Regions from separate parts of the Thalassotalea sp. PLHSN55 genome, predicted to be linked through region 3. Evidence: predicted binding sites of a transcription regulator. Region 3 holds the regulator's gene; each other region holds the start of a gene.
The links. The regulator sigma-54, encoded in region 3, starts transcription at its own class of promoters, with help from an activator protein. The targets are predictions, from matches to a motif close to GTTGGCACGNNNNTNGNNT.

Region 1: the regulator sigma-54 is predicted to act here: its motif matches at 3,217-3,235, upstream of ACRRSQ_RS05830 (DUF2726 domain-containing protein).
Region 2: the regulator sigma-54 is predicted to act here: its motif matches at 2,961-2,979, upstream of ACRRSQ_RS00570 (DUF2884 family protein).

The regions. Positions count from the first base shown of each region.
Region 1 is NZ_JBPDIH010000002.1:635,112-640,001, reverse strand. Features, by position in the region: gene ACRRSQ_RS05850 (trimeric intracellular cation channel family protein) at 1-152, opposite strand, end outside; gene ACRRSQ_RS05845 (rhodanese-like domain-containing protein) at 167-556, opposite strand; gene ACRRSQ_RS05840 (cobalamin biosynthesis protein CobD/CbiB) at 592-1,554, opposite strand; gene mtnN (5'-methylthioadenosine/S-adenosylhomocysteine nucleosidase) at 1,587-2,297, opposite strand; gene ACRRSQ_RS05830 (DUF2726 domain-containing protein) at 2,483-3,154, opposite strand; gene ACRRSQ_RS05825 (dUTP diphosphatase) at 3,272-3,901, opposite strand; gene ACRRSQ_RS05820 (DUF2956 domain-containing protein) at 4,044-4,364, shown strand; gene ACRRSQ_RS05815 (SDR family oxidoreductase) at 4,408-4,890, opposite strand, start outside.
Region 2 is NZ_JBPDIH010000001.1:117,867-122,756, reverse strand. Features, by position in the region: gene ACRRSQ_RS00585 (cytochrome D1 domain-containing protein) at 1-592, shown strand, start outside; gene ACRRSQ_RS00580 (tRNA-uridine aminocarboxypropyltransferase) at 626-1,393, opposite strand; gene ACRRSQ_RS00575 (hypothetical protein) at 1,619-1,936, opposite strand; gene ACRRSQ_RS00570 (DUF2884 family protein) at 2,131-2,913, opposite strand; gene ACRRSQ_RS00565 (cold-shock protein) at 3,231-3,440, opposite strand; gene ACRRSQ_RS00560 (RNA methyltransferase) at 3,731-4,246, opposite strand; gene ACRRSQ_RS00555 (peptidylprolyl isomerase) at 4,505-4,890, shown strand, end outside.
Region 3 is NZ_JBPDIH010000006.1:140,469-145,358, forward strand. Features, by position in the region: gene lptA (lipopolysaccharide transport periplasmic protein LptA) at 17-457, shown strand; gene lptB (LPS export ABC transporter ATP-binding protein) at 460-1,188, shown strand; gene ACRRSQ_RS13175 (RNA polymerase factor sigma-54) at 1,277-2,785, shown strand; gene hpf (ribosome hibernation promoting factor) at 2,812-3,099, shown strand; gene ptsN (PTS IIA-like nitrogen regulatory protein PtsN) at 3,122-3,571, shown strand; gene rapZ (RNase adapter RapZ) at 3,576-4,430, shown strand; gene ACRRSQ_RS13195 (HPr family phosphocarrier protein) at 4,444-4,722, shown strand.

The DNA of each region.
Region 1 (4,890 bases), on a different contig from region 3:
ACGTCGCGAATCGTACCGCCGCCAATTGCAGTTACTGCGGCTAAGACAACTACGCCAAAAGGATCGAGTTTATATCGACCTGCCATTAATGCACCAGATAAGGCAAAAACAACAATGCCAAAAATATCTAACCAAAAGAGTAGTTGTATCATATTACTTTAATAAATTATTCAGTTACTAAGGGTAAACCTTCGGCTTGCCACGCTTTCATGTCGCCACTTAGGTGACGTATACGGGTAAAACCTTTCTCGGCCAATATGGCTTCTGCAATACCTGCTCTGCGACCTGAACGACAATAAACAACAAGGGTTTTATCTTTAAATTGACTGAGCTTGTGGTATTGCTCAGCCATGTTGTTGTGGCTAATATTAATCGCACCTTTAATATGACCTTGCGCATATTCTTCTGCAGAACGCACATCAAGCACGACTAAGTCGTAAGGTGTTGGTGCATTCATCAAACTGAGTAATTGTGCTTGTGACATGTTTGGTGTTTGTGCAAAACAGGCCGGCATTATAATGGCGAATAGCAAAGCAAATTGTTTAATTTTGTTCATAAAATATCCTTAAATGATGCTTGTTGTTTATTACTTTATGGTGCAACGGTTAGCGCTGCAAATATTGCCAGAAAAAAGCAAATACTTAACAGCACTAAGATGTATTTAATTCGAGACGATGCATGAATAATATCAGTGATCTCAGGTTGTTTTCCTTGATCATTAAAGCTCTTCCTGCGCAGCTTTTCACCTTGGTACATAGCAACACCGCCAAGCCGACAGCCTAATGCTAAGGCTTGTATGTGAAGAACAAAGTCATTATTTAGTTTGAAAAAGTGAGGGCTAACTAACCGCCAATTAAGCACAAAACCTTGGCCTAAGGTACTCAGCAGCAGGCAAAATCCATACACTCTCATTGGCAGCCATTGTAGTAAATAACTAATGGTTTTAGGGCGATCGCCAAATGCAAAAAAACGAGCTTCTTTGGTATTCCAGCTGTAGCTCATCTCTAGAATTATTCGATAGCTTATCGCTGCAAGCGGCCCTAAAAGCAAAAAGAAAAATACCGTTGTAATTAGCTGTTGGCCAATGCGTAATAATTGCATTTCAATGCTGGCTTTGGTTAAGCCTAAGCTTGAAAGCTTTTCTGACTCACGTAATAAAAAAGGCTGCAGGAGTTGTTTCGCGTGGTACTTTTGTTGAGCAGATAAGGCGTTAGCAATTTTTTTGTTTTGGCTGAATAAGTCGACGCCGTCAATCGCAATATAAAGGAGAAATCCTTGCCAGAGCCACAGCACTGCAACGAAAGTTTCAAAGAGCCATAATATCGCCACAAGAGGAGCGAAAGTTATAGCAAAAGCAACAAGGCCAGCAACGGTTTGTTGGCTATGGCTATTTTCAGCCTTGTTAACTTTATTGGCTAAGCTTTGGCAATAGAACTGAAAAAAACGCCAAGGTTGGTGAGCAACCAAGTGAGTTAAAATGGCTTTTATTAAAATAACGGTAAAAGCCATTAACACCGATTGTAGCCAAGAAGGGAGTTCAGCAAAACTTGCCATGATAGTGGCTCTTTTATTGTTTTAAGCTGATATTAGCTTAATGATTTCCCTTGTAAAGCATTTAACATATTCAGCACTAATTGTGACGAATTTACCGAGGCTGTTTCTAAGTAGGCTTCAAAAGAGGTTGGCGATTCTTTTCCGGCAATATCAGACATCGAGCGAATAACGACAAAGGGTACTTTAAATTGATGACAAGTATGGGCAATGGCGGCGCCTTCCATTTCAACAGCTGCCATGGTTGGGAAATTTTTTCTCGCTTTGGCGATATCGTCTTCTGCGGTCATAAAGGTATCACCTGTAGTAATTAAACCCACGAGTGTTTGAATATTTTCAAGTGAACTAATACCTGCTTTTGCCGCCTCCACTAACTGAGGATGCGGAATATAGGCTGGTGGATTTGCAGGAAGTTGACCTACTTCATAACCGAATGCGGTCAAGTCGACATCGTGATACCTTACTTCATCGCTGATAACAATATCACCAACTTTTAATGATTGTTCAAATCCGCCGGCAGAACCTGTATTTACTACATAGTCAGGTGAAAATTTGTCGATCAATAATGCGGTTGCTAATGCCGCTGCAACTTTACCAATGCCTGATTGCACAATAACGACATCGTTACCGTCAAGTTGCCCTTGATAAAACTGGTAACCTGCAATTTCTGAGGTTTCGATATTGGTAAGTTTGCTTTTTAAAATAGCAACTTCTGGCTCCATTGCGCCAATAATGCCTGCTTTCATGATTTTTCCAAGTGAATGCGTTGTAAATATTGCAGGGGATTATAGCGCGGCTAAGCCTAGATTAAAAATTAACTCTGTTGTTAATCAACAACGCTTGCGGCTTGTCATGGGTAATAAAAAAGCCTCAACTGCGAAACAGTTAAGGCTTAGTTTTTATTGTTTTAGTGAGCTAGTGTTTTATTGTTTTAATGTGGCAAAGCAGCCATGTTTGGCTCAGGTGTGCGCACACTAGGCTTACTCGCCAACTGGAGCGCGTTTGCTTTCGCTTTTGCTCTCGCAGCGGTAGGGCTTATTGCACCAATATTTTTTGATCTATCTTTGATCATTGGCGCAGGGATCACCTTACCCTCTACTTTAGGTTTTACCGTAAACTTACCCATTATGCGGCTATGAATGCAGGCGCGAATTTCGGCTACAGTATAATTAGCTTTTACTTTGATGCGCACATGCGGAATTGACGCCGCTTCCAGTGCACCACTGACAAACCAATCTTTCTTGAGTTTGTAGCCACGTCCTTGCGTATCAACTAAATCAATCGCGCCCAATAATTTCATGGTTTCGCGTTCGCAAATAACAAAATCAAGGTACTTATTTTCGGCATTATTAACTGCTGTTTGGCTAGCACGACTTGAAACGCCTTTACGTACAGCAACAATGTCAGATAATTTTACTCGATTAATCACCCGGTATTTAGGGCCGACCGCTTGTTCAACTAATATTTGAAAGTTCTTCTCAGCGGGAGTAAATACACTGGCCTTGCTGTCAAAAGGGAAGGGGAAGCTGTTGTCATTTAGGCGACTGGCTAACATCGCGACCACAACAATCAGGCTGATCATGGCAAATAGAATAAGTTCCATATACATCTCCGGCAGTTCAAATTCTTGACGTTATTGATTAGCGTCATAGTAATAACTTGAATAAGCACTATTTGTGCCAGAGATGTTTTATATAGAAACAGGCTTAATTTTAATGGCTTAGCTAGGGTATTTAGCTTCTAACGCTTGATATAACTGCTGTTGAAAATCTGACGCTGTCACATCAAGGCTGTTCACCAACTTAGCTAATACTTCATTATCTTCTTCACCGTGCCACACTTTAATGTAACTGCCGTCTTTATAACCGTGATCTTGACGGAAGAAGTTTAACGTGTTTTTGCCCACGTATTGTTTAAATAGCTCGTTTAAATCCATATTCATTAAACGCATGCAATCGGCAAGTGCGATAGCGTCAAAGGCTTTATTGCTTACCGCTGCAGATGCCAAGTTTTCTAACGCAATTTTAAAGTCGCTTTCGTCTGAACCTTGGGTAAGTTCAGCGGCTAGCTCATTAGCAATATCTGTTACATCAGCGCCTGTCATTAAGCGTAAGCTTAAACCAAAATGAAAAATATCGACTAATTCAAGTTGCACTTGCGCAACGTCAATTTCTTGATGTTTCCACCATTTCCAACCGTGGTGATCTAACATTTCTGCACATTCAACCCAAATGGCGCGATACCATTCGTAGCCATTGTCGCGCCATGTTTCACTCACGCGTGAATTCATTGCGTCTTGCATGGTTAACATTTGGTTAATTTGATTTAATGCTGTTGAATTTTCGCTCATGGTATTCTCTAAAATTGCGGTAAATATTGAATGGCTGATAGTGTGCCGTACCCCGATAAAAGTAACAAGTAAATTACTGGATAATTGTTGTTGGATACCGTAATTTAATAGTCAGTTGAATATCACTAATCGTAATGAATAAATGAGCGAAAAATCATCAGTTGAAACCCAAAATGAAGCAATGAAAATTGCAAAAGGCACACAGAAAAAAGGCCAGAGTAAAGAGCAAACTAAACTTATTGCCCAAGGCATTGAAAAAGGCATTAGTGAATACAAAAAACAGCAAAAAGCCAAAGCGCGTGAACGAGATAAACTTAGAAAAAAAGAATTAAAAGCAAAGCAAGTTCAAGACATTGACAATGTTGAACAGCCGAAACCAGCCAGCAATTCATTTATCAACAAGCTACCTTGGGTATTGTTGCTGCTGAGCTGGCTTGTTTTTATTGTATTTACCTTAAAGTAAATACAATAAAAACGCATGTAATGGCGTGCGTATATGGCTTAATTTACATTGTGGAGTTAACTGCGCCGCCGTCGAGTAAAATATTCTGGCCAACAATAAAGCCTGCGTGCTCAGAGCATAAAAACGCACAACTTGCGCCAAACTCTGCAGCGGTGCCATAACGCCCAACAGGAATAGTTTCACAGCGTTGTTGTTGGGCTTCGTCTAGGCTGATACTTTGTAATTTGGCTGCGCCGGTATCTAGTGCTGTTGCGCGATCAGTGGCATGAATGCCCGGTTGTAAATTATTGATAGTTACGCCGTGTTTAGCAACCTGACGTGCTGTGCCGGCCACATAACCAGTTAAACCTGCTCGAGCAGAATTAGATAAGCCTAATACAGCAATAGGTGATTTTACCGAAACGCTTGTGATGTTAACTATGCGGCCCCAACCTTTTGCGATCATTGCTGGCAGTATGGCTTTCATCAGCGCGATAGGAGTGAGCATATTGGCATCTATTGCTGCGATAAAATCGTCTCTATCCCA
Region 2 (4,890 bases), on a different contig from region 3:
TTTAGACGACTTTTTCTTTGACCCTGAATATATCAACCTCATTGGCGCTTCACGTGAAAGTCATGAAGGACAAGTGATAAATCTTGATGCGAGAAAGAAAGTAGCGACGATCAAAATGGCGGGAATGCCACATTTAGCCTCAGGCATTACTTGGGATTACCAAGGTAAAACGGTTTTTGCTTCACCTAATATCAAAGAAGGTCGAGTTACCGTTATTGATATGGACAATTGGAAGGTCATTAAAGATATTGAGACTGAAGGTCCTGGCTTTTTCATGCGTAGTCATAGTAAATCACCGTATGCCTGGGTAGATGTGTTTTTTGGCCCTAATAAAGACAAGGTTCATGTGATTGATAAAAGTACCTTGGAAATTGTTAAAACCTTAAAACCAGTACCGGGAAAAACGGCTGCTCATGTTGAATTTACTAAAGATGGTAAATACGTATTATTGAGTATTTGGGATGAAGACGGCGCAGTAATTGTGTATGACGCCAATACCTTAGAAGAGATAAAGCGTTTACCGATGAAAAAGCCATCTGGCAAATATAATGTTTATAATAAAATCAGTTATGACATAGGTACCAGTCACTAGCATTGCGCAGCAAAGAACTATGTTAAAAGCACATTAATCACAATGTGCTTTTTTTATGCTTATTTTGTGCTGCTCAGTAAAAGCAAGATAGTTGGCTATCGCTTGTTGATCACCGTGGTTTTCACGACAGACACTTTTTTGATATTGAAAGCTAAATACGTCAAACCAATGGTCAAGCAAATCGGCATTAGTTAACTCCCCTGCCATCGCAAGTACACGTGCCGCGACTTCTGCTGTTGCTAATTGATTGTTATTCGCCGCTTTACGCAGATGGTAACGTGAATAAATACCACTTTCAGCCATCGCCTCAACATCAAACGATACGATTGGAAAACCTGCCAAATAAGGGCTTTTACGAAACATTTTTTTTGCTTCGCGCCAACTGCCATCAAGCATAATAAATAACGGCTTTTTATCTGCCGATTTAGGAATGTGCTTTTCAATAACTTGTTGCTGTTCATTTGCATATTGCTTAGGAAAAACAACATAGGGCTGATAAGTTTCATCTTGTAATAGTGCTAACAAGTCTGGATTGGGTTCCGTTCTCGACCATAAATAGGCATGCGTATCTGGCACAATATCCGCAATTAAACGCCCTGTATTGCTCGGTTTTAGCACTTCAGTGTCGTACATCAACAACAAAAAGCTCACACCACTTTCAACCTGCGGCGCCATGTCACAAATACAGTAATTAATACTAACTCGACATTTTTCACAGCGAACGACCCGCTGACCACGCGCTTTAAATTCAGTCGTACTTAAACTTTTTCGATAGCGATAAAGGCGTTCAACGGCATGCATAATAGGCAAATATAAGATGAGGTAATGTCAGGGCCGCTAATGTACCGCGCTTTGTCTCGATTAGCAAAAGGGAATGCTAATTAATACACTAAGGGCTGTTGTTCTTTCGTGTTTACTTTGAACAAAATTTAACCTCGAAAGATCCCCCCCCTAATCACTTTTAATTTTTATTGTGCAAAAACATAACTGCTAAGCAATTTACGCATTCTTCTTAGCACTAATTTGTTATTCAGAAACCAGTTGTTTCTTCAATTCCTTTTGCGCGACTTCCATCATCACTAAAACCTGACAAGGCGGAAATTGCTCTAGCAGAGATACAGTGCGGAAATTGGTCCATTCAGCAATAGGATCAAACTGTTTGTTCTTTTTAAAGTTAAGCTTCTTTAAACCAACTAAACACTCGCCATGCATTTTCGCCTCAATAAATTTCTCATCGGTTAACGCTGCACCACTATTTCGTTTAGCAATATCGTCATAGGAAAATGATGTAGCTTGGCTTGCTCCTACCAATAGTAATGTTGACAGTAGTGTAATAAATTTCATGAAACCTCGATATTGTTAACTAGCTGATTATTTAAACTGATTTACATTAATATCACATAGTTTCATTATCTTAGGAAACATTCATTGTAAATTTTTTGCTGCTACTTTTGCGACTTAACACACAATGCTTCTCTAGAATAAAAAAGAGCGCGACACCTAGTAGGTATTGCGCTCTTTCCTTAACAGCTAATGAATTAAATATTATGGCGATCGTGGCCACTGACAGAAATGGTATTAACCTTTTCCAGCGCTTCAAATTCTGCTTTTAGTTGCTCTTCTAATTGATCTAACTGGCGAATTGCCTGGCATAAAGCTTCACCCTGTTGTTCTATTTGCTCGCCTCTTAATTCCATGTCTGTTTCTATTTTCTCACCAAACGCTTCCATACGCGCTTCAAAAGCGTCTGCATCACCGCCGGAGAATAGCATCTCTTTGCCTAAAGCAATCATTAAACTACCTAACGATTTTTCAACGGCTTGTTCAACAGCATTTTCAATTTTGTGTTCAAATTCTTCGCCAAACACTTCATCACCAGCAAAGCCGTCTTCGTCAATGTAAAAGCCTTGTTCAGTTGAAAACTTATGTTCAATATCATTACGGATAGACGATAGTTGTTCGGTAAGTTCAGAGCTAACATCGTTACCCTCACCTAAGAGCTCATTAAACGCCATATTTACGCCATCAATCGCTAAATCGATTGCTGAGACGGCAATACCTTTAACTTGTGGCACAATCGCTTTAACGTCAGTGGAATACTGGCTAACCAAAGCTTGTTGGTCATTATTTAAAGTAACGATTTCGTTGTTAATAAAAAGTGTTTGGTCATTCTCAATGCGATAAATAACGCGTTTATCTTTTGAAAATTCAACCATGTGTTGTTCAACTCTTACGCCGCCTTCTAGTTCAACATCACAATCACTGTGAGCGGAGGCATTACAAGCTGTTGCTAACAAAATTGTGCTTAAAAATAATTTCATTATAAATTCCCTTATTGCTAATTCATTTCAAATACTTGCTATATCTATATCAAAAGCAATGCCAACTATTTATCTACATAAAAACAATAGGTTAGAAGTATATAGGAATTTCAAACATAAATAGATATTAATAAATCGGTCAATAAAGCCATTATTTGGTTTATTTGACAATGCTATCGAAAGCTAGAAGTTGAAAGCTAGAAGTTGGCAGAAAGAATAAAGGGTTAGAAACTAAAAAGGGCAAGACCTTAGTCTTACCCTTCCATTTATCAGCCTAAGCTAATAAATTAAAACATGTCGTTTTAAGCGTCTTTAAATTAAAGAGCTACGATGTTTTCTGCTTGAGGACCTTTTTGGCCTTGAGTTACAGTAAACTGTACTTTTTGACCTTCAGCTAAAGTTTTGAAACCGTCGCCAGAAATTGCAGAGAAATGTGCGAATACGTCTGGACCAGATTCTTGTTCGATGAAACCAAAACCTTTAGATTCGTTAAACCATTTTACTGTACCAGTAGTTGTATTAGACATAATAATATCCTATTTCATTTATTGAGTAATTTGCGCTTAACTTAAACATTAAGATAAGCAGTTGTGTTGGAAGTGTTGCTATTACTTATAAAACAGGACGAGTTACTAACAAAAACATCGAAATGGTATACATAAATATAGGCCGTACTTTCAAGCTATGACGAAGTTTATAGTAAATCATTCACGAGTCAAGTTATTTTGCCTATTCTGCGATGCATTTACGTAATTGGGCTTAAAGCCAGTAAAATATGGGGATTTGTAAGATAATTAAACGCCAAATTATTGCGGGCTTAGCTTTTCTGTTTCACTTTGACTTTATTATTGGTATCTCGACTTTTTTTAATGAGCTGATCGCCATCTTGATGATGTGTCGATTTGGCTAGTCGGTCATAAAGTAAAACATTTACCGATGCAGCTAAATTCATGCAACCTACCGTGGGCACATAAACTACCGCATGTGCTTGGTCAACTACCGTTTGGCTAATGGTCCCGTCTTCTGGGCCAAAAATATATAGCGCCTTTTCCGGGTGTTCAAACTCAGGCAAAGCAATCGCCCCTTCAACTAAATCAACACAAACAACTTTAATGTCTTGGTCAATATCATCTAACAATGCCTCTTTGGCTTGTAAGGGTATTTTATCAGCGACATTTTTCGTATCCGTATTATATTTAGCTGCGCGCGCATAACGTTGACCGGTGTAAAATACCTCATCAGCTTGATAACAGCCAGCTGCGCGCATAACTGCGCCGACATTCGTTGGGCTTTTAGGATTAGTTAAGCCGATGGCTACATAAGAGTTTTTCATAAGTGTCTAGGTTAAAGTCGCTAATATATGGGAAAAGTATCGATAGTTTATTTTCTCAGTTGCCGCGCACTAAAGCTAGCGATTATTGTTAGGGGCTGTTGAAGTCTTAGATCTAAACATCAAAATTAATTCTGTAAACGCCGCAGTTACAATTAAGTCAAACTTTGCGCTTGTTGTTACCTATTAAAACAACTTACCATTTAGATAATTACAAAACACAACAACATGAGCAGTTTTACTGACATACAACGAGGCAATATGAGCAAGCGTATTTTTCGTCCTTTAGCGACGTCAGCACTTATCAGTAGTTTATTTTTATCGGCAACATCTTCAGCGACCATCGTTGAATTTCAAACATCTCAAGGTGATTTTCAAGTAAACCTTTATGATCAAACCACCCCAAAAACAGTTGAAAACTTTATCAGCTATGTAAATAAAGCAAGTTATAGCAATACGGTAATTCATCGCAGTGTCAATGAATTCATTATTCAAGGTGGTGGTTATGATGTTGATGAGGAATCTTTTTTACAGCCCATTGAAACAGATCCTGCGGTTATTAACGAACCCATTTATTCTAATGTCCGCGCAACTATAGCTATGGCAAAACTAGGTGGTGACCCAAACAGTGCCACCAGTCAGTTCTT
Region 3 (4,890 bases):
TATTTCCCCCCTAGCAATGGCAGAAAAAGCTGATTTTGAGCAAGAAATCACGATCAAATCTATCCGCCAGTCGGGTGATTTGAAAAATAAAATTATCAGTTACCTCGATGATGTCATTATCACGCAAGGTTCACTCGTGATCCGCGCAGATATGGTGCAAGTGCTTAAAAAAGCCGGTACCAATGACGATATTTACATTGCCAAAGGCAAACCTGCAACATTTGAGCAGCGCCTAGAAGATGGCACGCCTATCAAGTTACAAGCAGATGAAATTACCTATCAGGCTAACGAACACACCATTATTATTTCAGGTAACGCGCGACTGAGCCAAGAAGGCAGTGAAGTCTCAGGTAGCAAAATCATCTACAATACGTTAACAGAAAGACTCGAAGCAGAAAGTTATAGTAACGATACAGTCACAACGGTGTTAAAACCAAAAACCAAGGCCAAAGAATAACTATGTCAGCAACGTTATCTGCATCAGGGTTAGCAAAAGCTTACAAAGGCCGTAAGGTTGTTAAAAATGTCAGCTTAAAAGTAAGCTCAGGACAAATCGTTGGCTTACTCGGCCCAAACGGTGCCGGTAAGACCACCTCTTTTTACATGATTGTTGGTTTAGTGCCAAACGACAGTGGCAGCATTACTTTAGATGATGAAAACTTAACTTTACTGCCTATGCACGAACGTGCACGCAAAGGCATTGGCTACTTACCACAAGAAGCATCAATTTTTCGCAAATTATCGGTTTACGATAATATTATGGCGATACTGCAAACGCGAAAAGATCTTTCCGCGGTTGAAAAAGAAGAAAAACTTGAGCACTTATTAGAAGAATTCAACATTTGTCATATCAAAGACAATACCGGTATGAGCTTATCTGGCGGTGAACGACGTCGTGTTGAAATTGCACGAGCACTAGCGGCAGATCCTAAATTTATCTTGCTAGATGAACCGTTTGCAGGTGTCGACCCGATTTCAGTCGGCGATATTAAGAAAATTATTTTACAATTAAAACATCGAGGGATCGGCATTTTAATTACCGATCACAATGTACGAGAAACACTCGATGTATGTGAACACGCGTATATAGTTAGTCATGGTGAATTAATAGCTGAGGGTGACGCCGATCAAATTCTCGCTAATCAACATGTACGAGATGTATACCTTGGTGAGCAATTCACGCTATAGTTATATCCATAGGACAGATTATTTGAACACATGGTAGTTAACTTAGCTCATGATAAAAAATAAAATCAACAGGAAAATGATTACGTAGATGCGCCCTACACTACAACTAAAAATTGGACAACAACTAACCATGACCCCGCAATTGCAACAAGCGATCAAGCTGTTGCAATTGTCGACTTTGGATTTACAACAAGAAATTCAAGAAGCCTTAGAAAGCAATCCACTATTAGAAGTTGACGAAAGTGCTCCCACCACAAAAGACGAGAGCAGTAACGACTTAGAAGAGGCGTTTTCAGCAAATGCCACTGAAGCTGCTCCAGCTGCAACCGATGGTAGTGAAGATTCTGCGCCAACCATAGATGAAATTAGCACCACAGAAGCTATGGATAAAAGCGATATTCCTGAAGAACTCAATATCGATACGACATGGGATGAAAGCTATAGTGCCGGCACCTCAAACACAGGGGTAAGCAGCGCACCTTCTGAAGACTATACTTACCAAGGTGAAACCACCGACTCAATTCAAGATCACCTGCGCTGGCAAATGGAACTAACCCCATTTAGCGATACCGATCTCACCATAGCAACCGCGATTATTGATGCAATTGACGATGCTGGCTACTTAACTGTTACTAGTGAAGATATTTTAGAAAGTGTTGGCATCGAAGACGTTGAGTTAGACGAAGTTGAAGCGGTCATAAAGCGCATCAATATGTTTGACCCTATCGGCGTTGGTGCGCGTTCAATTGCCGAATGTTTATTAATTCAATTAAACCAGTTCGACGATGACACGCCGTGGCTTAAAGAAAGCAAAATAGTCGTTAGTGAACATATTGAATTGCTTGGTAGCCGTGACTATCGTCAACTTATGCGCAAAACGCGCTTAAAAGAAGATCAGTTACGTGAAGTTATTCGCCTAATTCAAACCTTAGATCCGCGCCCTGGCGACAGTGTTATCAAAGAAGATGACCAATACGTTATACCCGATGTATCAGTGGAAAAGAAAAATGGTCGCTGGGTGGTTGAATTAAACCCAGATACTGCGCCAAAGCTTTCGATTAATCAACAATATGCTGCGATGACACGCACTATGAAGTCATCAAACGACAGCCAATTTATTCGCTCAAACTTGCAAGAAGCCAAGTGGTTTATTAAAAGTTTAGAAAGTCGAAACGATACCTTATTAAAAGTGTCAAACTGTATTGTTCAGCGCCAACAAGGCTTTTTTGAACATGGCCCAGAAGCCATGCGCCCTATGGTTTTAAATGACATCGCTGAAGCGGTAGATATGCACGAGTCAACCATTTCTCGTGTTACCACACAAAAGTATATGCATACGCCAAGAGGAATTTTTGAGCTTAAATTCTTCTTTTCAAGTCATGTTAGTACCGAGAACGGGGGAGAATGTTCATCAACAGCTATCCGCGCATTAATCAAAAAACTTATTTCTGCGGAGATCCCATCGAAACCATTAAGCGACAGCAAAATGGCGGAAATATTAGCAGAACAAGGTATTAATGTCGCAAGGCGTACTATAGCCAAATATCGCGAGTCATTGTCTATACCGCCTTCAAACCAACGAAAAAGCTTACTTTAGTAACTAATTTATGAGGATTTAAGTCTATGCAAATCAATCTTACTGGACACCATGTAGAAATTACAGACTCTTTACGCGACTACGTAAACGAAAAATTTGCTAAATTAGAGCGTCATTTTGATCACATCAATAACGTATACGTTGTACTAACCGTCGAAAAATTAAATCAAAAAGCTGAGTCAACGGTGCATTTAAATGGCAGTGAAGTTCACGCATCAGCTGTAAACAGTGATATGTACGCCTCAATCGACGCACTAGTTGATAAATTAGATCGTCAAATCCTTAAATATAAAGGCAAAATTAGCCAGCACTAATTAACCCCAGCCATAAAAAATTATGAAGTTCCAAGACATTTTAACCCTAAACTGCACTCACTGTGCAGTTTCAGGGTCAAGTAAAAAACGTATTTTAGAACAAATATGCCTTACCGCGGCAGAACAGCTCGACGATATTTCGCAACAAGAATTATTAGAAAGTTTGATGGTACGCGAAAGAATGGGCAGCACAGGTATTGGCGGCGGCATTGCCATTCCACATGGCCGACTCCCCACTAGTTCAAAAATAGTGTGCGTGGTAGTCACCTCTGCGGAAGCCATTGCTTTTGACGCTGTCGACAACCGTCCAGTGGATATTTTTATTGCCTTATTTGTGCCTGAAGCAAGCTGCAAAGAACATTTAAATACGCTGCAAAGCATAGCAAAACTCTTTAGTGACAAACAAATTTGCAAAGGCGTTCGAAGCTGCACCACCGACCAGGAATTGTTTGAATTTATTCAACAACAATAAATAAATGAAGTTAATCATAGTAAGTGGCCGTTCAGGGTCAGGAAAGTCTGTTGCCTTAAGGGTTTTGGAAGATTTAGGCTATTATTGCGTTGATAATATCCCCGTTAACCTGCTACCCGCCCTAACCCATACCGTGATTAACGACTATGAAAATGTTGCGGTTAGCTTAGATGTGCGTAATTTGCCCGAGTTACCCAGCGATGTCTCAGAGATTATCGATTACCTGCCAAACGCGGTTGAGCTTAACATTGTTTATTTAGACGCTGATGACGGTGATTTAATTCGCCGCTTTAGCGAAACTCGTCGCTTGCATCCGTTAATCAGACAAAACATCGCCCTCGATCAAGCGATTGCGTTAGAGAAAAAGTTATTAGAGCCAGTTTCAAGCCGCGCAGATTTATATATCAATACCAGCCAGTTAACGCCGCATCAATTAGCTGACTTGGTCAGAGAACGTATATTAGGTAAAAAAACCGGTTCTATGGTGGTAGTGTTTGAATCTTTTGGTTTCAAACATGGTGTGCCTGCCGATGCCGACTATGTATTTGATGCGCGCTTTTTACCAAACCCGTTTTGGGATAAGTCATTAAAAGGACAAACCGGGCTAGATCAACCGGTGCAAGATTTTTTAGCAAGCCAACCGATTGTCACTAAATTCATTTGGCAAATAAACAGTTTTATGATGACCTGGTTACCACATTTAGAGCGTAACAATAGAAGTTATGTCACCATTGCTATTGGTTGTACCGGCGGTAAACATCGCTCAGTTTATATTGCAGAACTTTTAGCGAACAACTTAAGAAAAGACCGTGAAGATGTGCAATCTCGCCATCGTGATATTGAAGTAAAATCCACCTAATGTTTAGGTACAGATGATGCCAAAATTAGAAAAAACACTCATTATCACTAATAAATTGGGCTTGCATGCACGAGCTGCGACTAAGCTTGCGCAGCTTTGCCAAAACTACCGCGCGAGTGCTCACATTACGCTAGACGATAACCAAGCCGATGCAAGTAGCATTATGGGCTTAATGTTATTAGCCGGTAGCCAAGGAAAAGAAGTCACGGTAACCACCGAAGGCGAAGAAGCACAACAGGCACTTACCGCCATATGTCAGCTTTTTACCAACAAGTTCGACGAAAGTGAATAACAAATCCGTATCTACTTATTTAGTCGAATAAAAAAGCTGAAAAAACCTCACAGTTAAGATAAACTTTGCCTAGGTACGAAAGAAAAAAACACCTTGGTATTTCAATAAAATAGGCTTTCGCATACCACCGAAACAAATAACCTTTTCGCATTAACGGCACAGGATTGG